Regions from separate parts of the Alteromonas sp. BL110 genome, predicted to be linked through region 1. Evidence: predicted binding sites of a transcription regulator. Region 1 holds the regulator's gene; each other region holds the start of a gene.
The links. The regulator sigma-54, encoded in region 1, starts transcription at its own class of promoters, with help from an activator protein. The targets are predictions, from matches to a motif close to GTTGGCACGNNNNTNGNNT.
Positions count from the first base shown of each region.

Region 1 (3,209 bases):
GATTTAAATTCACAACAGCAAGAAGAAGAAGCAGATGCCCTACTTGATGAATTTAATATCAACCATATACGTAATAGTACGGGGATGAGTTTGTCGGGGGGAGAGCGTCGTCGCGTAGAGATTGCTCGAGCTTTGGCAGCAAAACCACAATTTATTTTGTTAGACGAACCATTTGCTGGTGTTGATCCAATATCAGTTAATGATATAAAGAAGATAATACAGCATCTTCGCGATAGGGGGATTGGTATCCTTATCACGGACCATAACGTGCGCGAAACATTGGATGTTTGCGAAAAAGCGTACATTGTGAGTCATGGCGAGCTTATTGCGCAAGGAACAGCAGAACAGGTTTTAAGTAATCAGAAAGTAAGGGATGTATACCTAGGCGAACAATTCAGGCTATAGTTAGTGTAACCGAATTGTCATTTTTCAGTTTCGCTCTGGTATATTCAATTTAGAGCATTTAAATAAGACGTAGATGAAACCATCTTTACAGCTAAAATTTAGCCAACAACTTACAATGACACCTCAGTTGCAGCAGGCCATCAAGCTTCTGCAGCTTTCTACGCTTGATCTCCAACAAGAGATTCAAGAAGCACTCGACTCTAATCCGCTACTTGAGGTGGAAGAAGGTAACGACGAGCCGCCAGTAGAAAAGAACAATGTCGAGAGTGATGATAGTGGTGCTGAAGCGACTGCTTCTGCCTCAAGCGATACGCTTGAAGCTGGTGATGCACTAGAGAAGAATGATCTTCCCGATGAGCTACCTATCGACAGCACTTGGGATGAGTATTATTCCGCTTCTTCTGCACCCGCACCGGGTCCATCTAATGATGATGAACAGATTTTCCAAGGTGAGACTACCGAAGATATTCAAGAGCATTTGCTTTGGCAAATGCGCCTCACTCATTTTTCAGATACCGACCGCGCCATTGCCACAGCAATCATTGATTCCATTGATGAATCAGGTTACTTAACTGTTACCCTTGACGATATCTTAGAAGCTGTCAACGACGATGATTTAGAAGAGCCTATTGAGATGGACGAAATAGAGTGCGTGCTTAAACGCATTCAAATGTTCGACCCTATTGGATCAGGTTCTCGTACGCCGCAAGAATGTCTTATGGTGCAATTGCGCCAATTTTCAGAGGACACACCTTGGCTTACTGAAGCGAAGCAGCTTATTGAGGAATATTCAGACTTACTAAGCAGTAAAGACTATCGCACGCTAATGCGTAAGAGCCGATTGAAAGAAGATCAGCTACGTGAAGCAATGCGTTTACTTCAAACCTTGAATCCTCGCCCAGGTAGTGCTTTAGTTACTAAAGAGCCTGAGTACGTTATTCCCGATGTCTCAGTAACTAAGAAAAATGGCCGTTGGGTGGTTGAGCTGAACCCCGATAGCCTGCCTAAATTAAGCGTAAACCAACAGTACGCAGCCATGAGTCGCCGTGCTAAGAACAGTAGCGATTCACAATTCATCCGCTCACACATGCAAGAGGCTAAGTGGTTCATCAAGAGTCTTGAATCTCGCAACGATACCTTAATGAAGGTTGCAAATTGCATTGTGCAGCAGCAAATGGGTTTTTTTGAGCACGGCCCGGAAATGATGAAACCAATGGTGCTTAATGATGTCGCAGAAATGGTAGATATGCACGAATCGACTATTTCGCGTGTGACAACGCAAAAGTATATGCATACGCCCCGTGGTATCTTCGAATTGAAGTATTTTTTCTCAAGCCACGTTGCAACCGAGTCAGGTGGTGAATGTTCATCTACAGCGATTCGGGCATTGATCAAGAAGTTAGTGGCTGCGGAAAATCCTGGTAAGCCGCTAAGTGATAGCAAGATTGCTTCGTTGTTGGCTGAGCAAGGCATAAAAGTCGCTCGGCGAACAATAGCAAAATACCGGGAATCGTTATCGATCCCGCCGTCGAACCAACGCAAGAGCCTTATTTAAACGGGCTCAACAATATAAGGAAGACGAAATATGCAAATCAACCTTACTGGTCATCATGTCGAAATCACCGACTCTTTGCGTAATTATGTCGATACGAAGTTCAGCAAACTTGAACGTCACTTTGATCACATTTCTAATGTGCATGTCATCCTGAACGTTGAAAAATTAAATCAAAAAGCCGAAGCGACCGTTCATTTAAGTGGCGCTGAAGTATTCGCATCCTCAGAAAATACCGACATGTATGCGGCGATTGACAGCATGGTTGATAAACTCGACCGGCAGGTAATCAAGCATAAGGAAAAACTGAAAAAACATTAGTAGTTAATTGAGCATGGATATACAAGCCATCGTAAGTCTGGACCGCACCGAGTGTGCGGTTCAGTGTAATAGTAAAAAGCGAATTCTTGAGATCATCGCTGATATCGCTGCCAAGCAAAACGATAACATCGACCAGGCAACCGTTTTAAATAGCTTAATGGCTCGAGAACGTATGGGTAGCACGGGTATTGGCAACGGCATTGCACTCCCCCACGGTCGCCTCGCTGGTCTTGAAAAGGTAATAGCAATAGTTGTAACTAGCACACCAGCTATCAACTTTGATGCCCTAGATGAAAAGCCTGTAGATATATTTTTTGCGCTGCTCGTTCCTGAAGAGCAAACCGAAGGACACCTTCAAACATTGGCTACCGTTGCCGGTAAGCTAAGCGACAAAGAGACAATTAAAACAATACGTCGTGCGACAACTAGCGACGAGATTATTTCTGCATTAAGTTAAATAATATGCGCTTATACATCACGAGATAAGCGCTCAATTCAACAGCGTGTATGTGATAAAACCCAGAATATAAGGGAGAATTTAGGTGAAGCTGATCATAATCAGTGGTCGTTCGGGGTCTGGTAAGTCTGTCGCACTTCGCGCATTAGAAGACTTAGGTTATTACTGTGTTGATAATATCCCAGTAAATTTGCTTCCCACCCTCACCCATACTGTTGTTGATGAATACGACCAAGTTGCGGTAAGTATTGATGTTAGGAATCTTCCCAAAAATCCAGACGACCTGGTAGAGATTCTAGACTACCTTCCTTCTTCTTGGTCGATGACCATAGTGTACATTGACGCGAGCGACGATGTGCTTGTTAAGCGGTTTAGTGAAACTCGCCGTCTTCACCCTTTAGCCAAGTTAAATAAGTCACTATCAGAGGCCATTAAAGCAGAATCCGCGCTGCTTGCCCCTATTACTGAACGTGC
Region 1 is NZ_CP031967.1:916,599-919,807, forward strand. Features, by position in the region: gene lptB (LPS export ABC transporter ATP-binding protein) at 1-405, shown strand, start outside; gene D1814_RS03975 (RNA polymerase factor sigma-54) at 479-1,960, shown strand; gene hpf (ribosome hibernation promoting factor) at 1,991-2,278, shown strand; gene ptsN (PTS IIA-like nitrogen regulatory protein PtsN) at 2,292-2,735, shown strand; gene rapZ (RNase adapter RapZ) at 2,821-3,209, shown strand, end outside.

Region 2 (3,209 bases), 1.8 Mb from region 1:
TGTAACGTACTTACCTTCTTTACCCGCAAACGGAGACGTGTTTACTTGGAAGGTCATAGTTACAGTAGGCTCATCAACCGTAAGTGGAGGAAGCGCTTCAACCGTATTTTGGTCACAGATAGTGTCAGAGATTTTAAGTTCGCCAAGACCTGTAATAGCAATGATGTCGCCAGCATGCGCAGATTCAACTTCATGACGAGCAAGACCAAGATAACCGTAAACTAAGCCAACTTTACCATTGCGTTTTTCACCATCAGCAGTAACGACAGTAACTTGTTGGTTTGGCTTAACTGAACCGCGCTTAACACGACCTACACCAATTACACCCACATAAGAGTTGTAATCAAGCTGAGAAATTTGCATTTGGAAAGGACCGTCTACGTCTGCATCAGGTGCAGAAACTTGCTCAACGATAGTTTCAAATAGCGCATTCATGTCTTCTTGAGGCTCGTCTGCATCGTGTGATGCCCAGCCATTTAGTGCAGAAGCATAAACAACTTGGAAATCCAACTGCTCGTCAGTTGCGCCTAGGTTGTCGAAAAGGTCGAACACTTGGTCCATAACCCAATCAGGGCGTGCGCCAGGCTTGTCGATTTTATTGATAACAACAATTGGCTTAAGGCCTTGGGCAAATGCTTTTTGCGTTACGAAACGCGTTTGTGGCATTGGGCCTTCCTGTGCATCTACAAGTAGAAGTACAGAGTCAGCCATTGACATTACACGTTCTACTTCACCACCGAAGTCAGCGTGTCCTGGGGTATCTACGATATTGATTCGGTAGTCATTCCAGTTAATCGCTGTGTTTTTAGCTAGGATGGTAATGCCACGTTCTTTCTCGATGTCGTTCGAGTCCATTACGCGTTCTTCTTGCTCGCCTCGAGATTCAAGGGTGCCAGACTGCTGTAACAGTTTGTCTACCAGGGTGGTTTTACCGTGGTCAACGTGGGCGATGATTGCGATGTTACGCAATTTACTAATATCAGTGGTATTCATGCTTATATAGAGCCTGTGTAAATCGATGCCAACTTAATTCGGGAATCGAATAAGTCTGCATTAGATTTGTTGCAAAAAAATGCAGATAGAGAAATTTGCGCGGATTGTACAGAAAAACCACGACGTTTGCGCACCTTTTTTTGATAAGAAGTTACTTTTATTGTAATTACCTCTTCAGTTCAAAAAATAATCAGACCAATTGCACCGAATTGATCATATACGGTGGTGGTGAGGTAGAAAGTGATCTAGGCTAGATGACATAAAAGTAACAATTAAGCACCGCAATGGGGCAACCATGCACATTAATAGTGCACAACAATTCAAATGGAAGTGATATATGCCTGTCCATGCCGCAAAATTCGGCTTGCTTGTAAATGGCATGATAATCGCTTTCACTTTTGCCACTGTTGGAGTGAAGCTGATCATTCCGCATTTTTACATTAAACCTGGAGGACACGATGTCAGTAGATAAGGCATTAGAACTGATTAAAGAAAGTGAAGCGAAGTTTGTAGATTTACGTTTTACCGACACTAAGGGTAAAGAACAACACGTATCAATTCCTGCAAGTGTTGTTGATGAAGAATTCTTCGAAGAAGGTAAAATGTTCGACGGTTCTTCAATTGCTGGTTGGAAAGGCATCAACGAATCAGACATGGTTCTTCTTCCAGACGCAGACAGCTGCGTTGTAGACCCTTTCGCAGAAGAAACACAAGTAAATATCCGTTGTGACATTGTTGAGCCTTCTACAATGGAAGGTTACGAGCGTGACCCACGTTCTGTTGCTCGCCGTGCAGAAGAGTACTTGAAATCTACAGGTATCGGCGACACATGCTTCTTCGGTCCAGAGCCAGAGTTCTTCCTTTTCGACGACGTGCGTTTCCACACAGATATGGCAGGCTCGTTCTACAAGATTGACTCTTCAGAAGCAAAGTGGAACTCAGGTGAAGAATTTGAAGGCGGCAACATGGCTCACCGCCCTGGCGTTAAAGGCGGCTACTTCCCAGTACCTCCGGTAGATTCTGCTCATGACATTCGTGCTGCTATGTGTATGGTTATGGAAGAAATGGGCCTTGTAATTGAAGCTCACCACCACGAAGTAGCGACAGCGGGTCAAAACGAAATCGCTTGTGAATTCAATACGCTAGTTAAGAAAGCGGATGAAATCCAGGTGTATAAGTATGTTGTACATAATGTTGCACATGCATATGGCCAAACTGCTACTTTTATGCCTAAGCCACTTGTGGGTGACAATGGTTCTGGTATGCACTGTCACCAGTCTATCTCTAAAGACGGCGTTAACATCTTCGCAGGTGACAAATACGCAGGTCTTTCTGAAGAAGCACTTTACTACATCGGTGGTATTATTAAGCACGCGCGTGCAATCAACGCCTTCGCTAACGCTTCTACTAACTCTTACAAGCGTTTAGTACCTGGATTCGAAGCGCCGGTAATGCTTGCATACTCTGCGCGTAACCGTTCTGCATCAATTCGTATTCCTCACGTAACTAGCGATAAAGCGCGTCGTATTGAAGTACGTTTCCCTGACCCAACAGCTAACCCTTACCTTGCATTCTCTGCAATGCTAATGGCTGGCCTTGACGGTATCAAAAACAAGATCCACCCTGGCGACTCGATGGATAAAGACTTGTACGATCTACCACCAGAAGAAGCGGCTGAAATTCCTACTGTTGCAAGCTCTCTTGAAATGGCGCTTGAAGCACTTGATAACGACCGTGACTTCCTTAAAGCAGGTGGCGTTATGACTGACGACATGATTGATGCATACATCGACCTTAAGTCTGAAGAAGTAACTACACTTAACATGACAACTCACCCAGTTGAGTTTGACATGTACTACAGCGTGTAATAACACTCTGTATAGCGATAAATACTAAAGCCCGCTTTGCGGGCTTTTTTTATGCTTTCCAATTAACTACTATGTCTTTAGGTCTACGCTAAAAAGCATCACCTAGGATAGCCTATTTAGACCTGTGAGCGAGGGGCTACCCCTTATTTAGGTATCGCTTAAATGATGTAGCAACAGCCCGAAAGTAAAAAAGTACTAGGTTGGCAATTTCAAAATAGATTGATTAGGAAACCATACGTGCAAAACATGATGCGATACATCTGCTTAGCTTCACTACTATTAGGTGGCAGTAATGGAATGTTCCCCCTTCAAGCCGCTTCGCTAATTCAAGATCAAAACAATGGGCAG
Region 2 is NZ_CP031967.1:2,755,757-2,758,965, reverse strand. Features, by position in the region: gene typA (translational GTPase TypA) at 1-993, opposite strand, end outside; gene glnA (glutamate--ammonia ligase) at 1,452-2,861, shown strand; gene D1814_RS11875 (DUF4124 domain-containing protein) at 3,099-3,209, shown strand, end outside.
Region 2: the regulator sigma-54 is predicted to act here: its motif matches at 1,367-1,385, upstream of glnA (glutamate--ammonia ligase).

Region 3 (3,209 bases), 1.8 Mb from region 1:
ATGAGCCACTCAAGATTTATTACAAAAAGTGGCCTCAGCATGAAACGGGCTCTGTGTTTTGGACTTACGAGCGTAACTTGCCCAAAAATGATAAAAACCGTACTGACATTGCTTATCCAGTTTGGGGAAATTTATGGACCAATCCTGAAAATCCGGGTAGCGAAGGTATTAAACTTAACGAGAGCTTTAGTTATGAAGTGAACGTTCACGGTGATGTAATGTACCTGAGCTTTAAATCAGACGGACACAAAACCGTTAATTATGCTATTAATCTTGCCAATGGGGTAAATGCTTATGGTGAGTTGGACCAGCACGATCATCCTTACGGCTATACGCTAGATTGGAATTATTTTAAAGCGGGCGCTTATAACCAGTGCAGCACTAAAGATGATGACGGCTTTTGGTACGCGGCATGTATGGGTACAGGAAACTGGGAAGAAGATAAGAAAAATGGTGACTATGTACAGGTCGCGTTTTCCAACTTAACGGTAGGTGAAAGCAGCGAACCGACTGAAACCTTCAAAGCGAACCTAATTACGCAAAGACCTGTGGCGGAAAGCGACAATGTTAAGATTGGCGCTACGCTAAACAAAAAAGAAGCGATATCCACAGATGCTATTCCTACTTCCGCGTTAACAGCAATAAAAAGTGTTGCTCCTAACTTTGCGATACAAGAAGTTGAGAAAGAATACAAACACGGTAATGTATATCTTGATGTTGAAGGTGAAGACGCTAACGGAAATGAAATAGAATTCGATATGCTGCAAGACGGAGAGCAGTGGAAAATTGTTGAAGTACAGCGGGATTTAACTATGGAAGATTTACCTTCCGCTGTAAAAACACTTATCAAGAAGCAGGAAAACTCTGACCAAGTTAGGCGTATCATTGAAAGTAAGCAATACGGAACTGATATTACGATTTATGAATTTTATCTTGTGGCAGAAAATGGCACTGAGTCCCGTAAAGAAATTAAATCTGAAAACGATGAAGTTGTCTTATTGGATGAAGAGTGGAAACATTAGTTAAGTCGATGTGCTGACCGGTATACCTAATTTACGTTAGGCAAGAAAAAAGGGGCGCATGCCCCTTTTTTGTAATGTCGGATACAGAAACTTTAGTTCATTGCAGTTTCAGTAACAACACGTAGGTCACTCTCTACGTCTTTGACATCAGAAGCATTTTTAGCAATTTCTACTGCTAGGTCACGCTCAGCGTCAGAATCAACTTCGCCAGTCAGTGTTACCACACCGTTTTCTACGTCAACATCAATGTCAAATCCTGAAATATCAGTGTCCATGAGTAGACGAGTTTTAATTACCGTTGCAATTTTTGCGTCAGTCAATTCACTTGTGCCCTCATCTACAGTGTCTTCCATATCGTCAGACATCTCTTTGTGCATATCGTTATCAGCAACAACAGTAAGCTTGTTGTCTACCGAAGTAACACCGTCGATGTTAGTTACCAACTCTTCAGCTAATTTTTTATCGACAGAATTTTCAACCTTACCTGTAAGAACGACATTGCCATCTTTCACATCGGTGTTAATGTCGAATGAATCTAGATTGCCATTGAACAACAGCGTAGCTTCTGCTTTACCGTCAATCCATGCGTCCTTAGCACCTTTTTCCCACTTATTGTCTGTGTCCATATCACCAGCATAAGCAGCTGTAGTTAATGTTGTAGCAACAATCATAGAAATAATTGAACGTTTCATAACATTTCTCCTTTGTCGAAACTCACAACTTCAGGTGCTAAAACCTTGCCAACCTAATATCCTATTGTTTTATATGGATTAATTATTGACTTCGATTATATCGGTCTTCTGAAGTTTGCAAACTTTGCCTGATTTCGAGAATTTTTTACTTAACACAAGCAAATTGTGTATGCCCCTTGGAAATTACGCTATTTATAAGTTGCCACTTAATGTTCCTATGGAAATAACACAGTGGAAACAACATGGTGGAATTAACATTAAAAAGATACATAGAACTATGCACAGATACTGACGCTCAATAGAAAGGTAAGGTTAAACTTATTTTAGGAAACCGCCGTAATTATAACTATTGTTTTATCATCATCCACATAACCTTTACAAAGCCAACTAACTTTTTGGTTTAGGTAAGATGTGTTTTGTCAGTTTTATTCAAGGACCTTCTAGACATGGATACTGCGCTCACTGCTGCTTCGGTTTTATTTATCGCCGTAAGCTGGGCTCCACTTCTCCCCTCTTCCCACTGGTTGGTAAGAGTGTGGGAGTTTCCAAGGCTTCAAATAGCTGCAATTATCTCCCTATTACTTATTGGGCACGCATTTAAAGTAACGTACTACGCCCCAATAAATAGCCTTTCGCTAATCGAAATAGCGGGCCTAGTTGTTAGCTTAATTTACCAAGTTGTCTGGATAATCCCCTACACTCCCCTTTACAAGCGTGAAGTGCAACGCCTAGGCAGTGATGATTCAAGCCAAAAGCTAAGTGTGCTTTCTAGCAATGTATATATGCCAAACAATGATTTTCGCAAACTCATTGAGCATGTGCGCAATAAACATCCCGATTTTCTGGTCACCCTTGAATCTAACGAAAAGTGGCAGAAAGGCATAAGCGAAATCGAGTCAGAATATCCTTATCGTAAATTTTGCCCCCTAGAGAATCTTTACGGTATGCACCTGTACAGTAAAATTCCATTTAAAGAGGCTACACTACGTTTTATGATTGAAGACGATGTGCCATCTATGAGGGTAAAAATCAACCTCTATGGTAAAGATATACTGCTTTATTTTCTTCATCCAAAACCGCCAAGCCCAACGGAAAATACCTATGCTAAGCCTAGGGATATCGAGCTAACCGTAGTCGGGGAAGAAATTGCCAAAACAGAAGGACCTATAATTGTCGCTGGCGATTTGAATGACGTTGCATGGTCACCTACTACCAGAAAATTTAAGAAAATAAGCGGACTGTTAGATCCTAGAGAAGGTCGAGGATTTTTCAATACTTTCCATGCAAAGTACCCATTAGTGAAGTGGCCACTGGACCACGTTTTCCACTCTGAACACTTTGGGTTGGTAAACATTGAGAAATTAGAGGGTGTAGGCTCTGATCACTACCCTCTTTACACAGAACTTGCGTTAATTACTGACAAGAATTAGCGTACTTTAAAGATGCTCAACGAGCACCACGATGCTTTACACACCACATGAGGCTGTCGCAAGCC
Region 3 is NZ_CP031967.1:3,593,127-3,596,335, reverse strand. Features, by position in the region: partial or broken gene D1814_RS15530 (polysaccharide lyase family 7 protein) at 1-509, shown strand, start outside; gene D1814_RS15525 (BON domain-containing protein) at 1,115-1,714, opposite strand; gene D1814_RS15520 (endonuclease/exonuclease/phosphatase family protein) at 2,161-3,144, shown strand; gene D1814_RS15515 (hypothetical protein) at 3,161-3,209, opposite strand, start outside.
Region 3: the regulator sigma-54 is predicted to act here: its motif matches at 1,749-1,767, upstream of D1814_RS15525 (BON domain-containing protein).

Region 4 (3,209 bases), 350 kb from region 1:
GGAGTGTCACAAAGGGATAAGCGTAGTTCCAATGACCACCCGGCTTAGCGTTTTTATCTATAATCAATATGTTGGCATCGGTTTCATGCAACAACACGTCGGCAAATGCCATACCTACAGCACCAGCGCCTACTATCAAATAATCGCAGGTTAATTGCTCAGTTTTCATATATAGTGTCCTTATGAATAACCTGCGGGCAGGCAGGTTAAGTGTTAAACCTAGAAATATAACAGCGTTATTAAACAACTTTACATAACGATGTTATATTGCGCAACATGTAAATGATGTGTAAATGAAAAAAGATACGCGACAAAAGATCTTAGATGCTGCTTCAGCGCTGTTTTTGAAAGGCGGTACAAATGCACTTAGCGTGCGTGCTATTGCTGAAGGCGCGGGTATGTCAACTATTGGCATTTATAGCCATTTCAAAGGTAAACAAGGCATTCTTGATGCGCTTTATATTGAAGGTTTCGAGCTTGTAGAGCGTGAAATGCTGGCGGCGGATGGTAATACTGCGGCAGAAAAAGTGATTAATGGCTGTGAGCGTATTTTAACGTTTTCAGAAACCCATGCAGCTCATTACCGGCTAATTTTCGCTTCCGACTTGAAAGACTATACCCCTTCAGATGAAGCAATAGAAGCTGGTGAAAAAGCCTTTATTTCACTAACTAAGCTTACCGCTGCGTTGATAAAAAAAGACCTGTCTGTCGAAGAAAAACAAGATGTAGCGATGCAGGTCTGGGCGCTTAATCACGGCTATATTACATTGAACCAGCATGAAATTAGCAACCGTATTACCTGGAACAATTGGAAAGAACGCGCGCTGCAAGCCATTCGCCTACACGTTTACGCCCTAGTCGCTACGCAATAATGCAAAAGGGAAAGCGTTTGTGAGGTGAGCCCACATAGCATCGAGCAAATAAAGTCGCTGGCGCGGTTTGATTTTGCTAATGCTCTGTTTTATGCCTTCGCGCTAACTACCCTGTAGTACAATCTTCTTGTGCTATTTTGAATTACGCTTGTCTAGTCCATATTGAACGGCCATTCTTGCAACACCTGCTCCAATGCCCGATATAACAGCCCAAGTAACGGCTTCTTTGAGGTCTGTATTTTCACTTTTTTTATCTTTAGGTGCAGGTTGCTTAGCTACCTTTTCCCAAGACTTTTGGAGCGTTTTTCTCGCGAGAATTCCTGCAGACGCTGCGGCGAGACCAATGCCCACATTCGTAATGAGTTCTTTATTACTCATGGTGTTCTCCGGTAGTTCTATCCGCTGATGTTACTAAAGTTAAAAAACAGCCGCCTACTGCTAAACGACTGACAGCTGTCTTTTTCTGTCCGTAATATGAAGTTCAAATCCGGTCGTGACTTAACTTTTGCCCCTAACCAGATTCATGACAACTGAAATAATCAGTAAAACAACGAAAACACCAAATATAATTTTGGCAATACCCGCTGCAGAGCCGGCAATTCCACCAAACCCTAAAACCGCTGCAATTAATGCGACAACTAAAAATATTAAAGCCCAACGTAACATAATATATCTCCTTATTTCGTCAGTTAAAGTCATTTAATATTTTAGTAGCAAGCCATGGGCCTACTTGAAAATTCATCTTAGCTATTGTAGAGCCCATAAGGCTTACAGGCTGATGATAATTAATGAAAGGGAATGCGTTTTATCACTGCCGTAACTCTTATTACAAAATATGCAGGCTTTCTTACCTTTAAAATTGTAAATATTTCTCGAATAAAAAGGATCAGAGTAATGTTGCATTAATTTACTCTGATCCCCGTATATGCTACTTGCTCGCCACCGCTTTTCTTACCCGTGCTCCATAGTCGCTATCGGCTAATTCGTATTGTACAAACATCGCTTCCTGTACATCCTTCGTAGCTTGGCTTAGACCTTCCGCAATATTGTTTACCAACTGCTGCTTTTGATCTTCACTCATAATGCGATACAGATCTCCAGCCTGAGAGTAGTTGTCTTCATCACGGTTATCATAAATGTCTAACCACGCATCTTGCTCTAGTGGCATTGGTGGCTCTTGTACCTCTGACATTTCAGCAGGTTCACCAATGCGAGCACGGTTATTTGGGTAGAAGTTTGCCCCGCTCCCCGCAAGTGCTGGGTTAATCCCTGCAAAAGCACCATCACGTTGATAATTGTGTACCGGGCAACGTGGCGCATTTACCGGTATTTGGTTGTAGTTGGCTCCTATGCGGTATCTGTGTGCATCTTGATATCCTATTAGTCGCGCTTGAAGCATTCTGTCTGGCGACGCACCAATACCCGGTACCAAATTGCTCGGCGCGAACGCTGCTTGCTCAGTCTCTGCAAAGTAGTTATCAACATTGCGGTTTAACTCCAATTGTCCTACTTCAATTAATGGGAAATCGCTGTGAGGCCATACTTTAGTCAAATCAAACGGATTGATATGATATTTACGGGCTTCCTCTTCAGTCATGATCTGCACGTTCACTGTCCACGATGGGAACTCACCGTTATCGATACTTTCGACAAGGTCCTGCTGGGCACCGAAGGCAGGCATTTTCGCCGCTTCTTCATTAGTTAGCGTTTTAATACCTTGGTTCGTTTTAAAGTGCCATTTCACCCAATAGCGCTCACCTGCGTTGTTCCAAAAGCTTAAAGTATGTGAGCTATAACCATTCACGTGACGATATGAAAGCGGGATACCGCGATCAGACATCAAAATCGTTGATTGGTGTAATGACTGTGGGTTGTTCGCCCAAAACTCATAGACCGCCTGCGGGTCAGGCAAGTTAGTGCGCGGGTTTTTCTTTTGACTGTGAATAAAGTCAGGAAACTTAATACCATCTCGTAAGAAGAATACGGGGGTATTATTGCCGACCATATCCCAATTACCCTGTTCGGTGTAAAGCTTCACCGAAAAACCACGAGGGTCCCGAGCGTAATCGCTTGAGTCTTGCCCCCCACCTACAGTAGAAAAACGTAAGAACACATTGGTTTTTTGCCCTTCTTTTTGCAAGAAGTCGGCAATAGTATAATCAGACAAACTTTTGGTTAGCGTAAAAGTACCATACGCTGCACTGCCTCTAGCGTGAACAACCCGCTCTGGAATTCGCTCGCGGTTAAAGTGCGCAAGCTTCTCGAACAAATAGTGATTGTCGAAAGTAACCGGGCCACGTGGGCCTGCAGTTCGACTTTGATTGTCATTGGCAACGG
Region 4 is NZ_CP031967.1:1,263,666-1,266,874, forward strand. Features, by position in the region: gene D1814_RS05515 (NAD(P)-binding protein) at 1-169, opposite strand, end outside; gene D1814_RS05520 (TetR/AcrR family transcriptional regulator) at 294-872, shown strand; gene D1814_RS05525 (DUF4235 domain-containing protein) at 1,005-1,250, opposite strand; gene D1814_RS05530 (DUF1328 domain-containing protein) at 1,371-1,538, opposite strand; gene D1814_RS05535 (catalase) at 1,801-3,209, opposite strand, start outside.
Region 4: the regulator sigma-54 is predicted to act here: its motif matches at 1,584-1,602, upstream of D1814_RS05530 (DUF1328 domain-containing protein).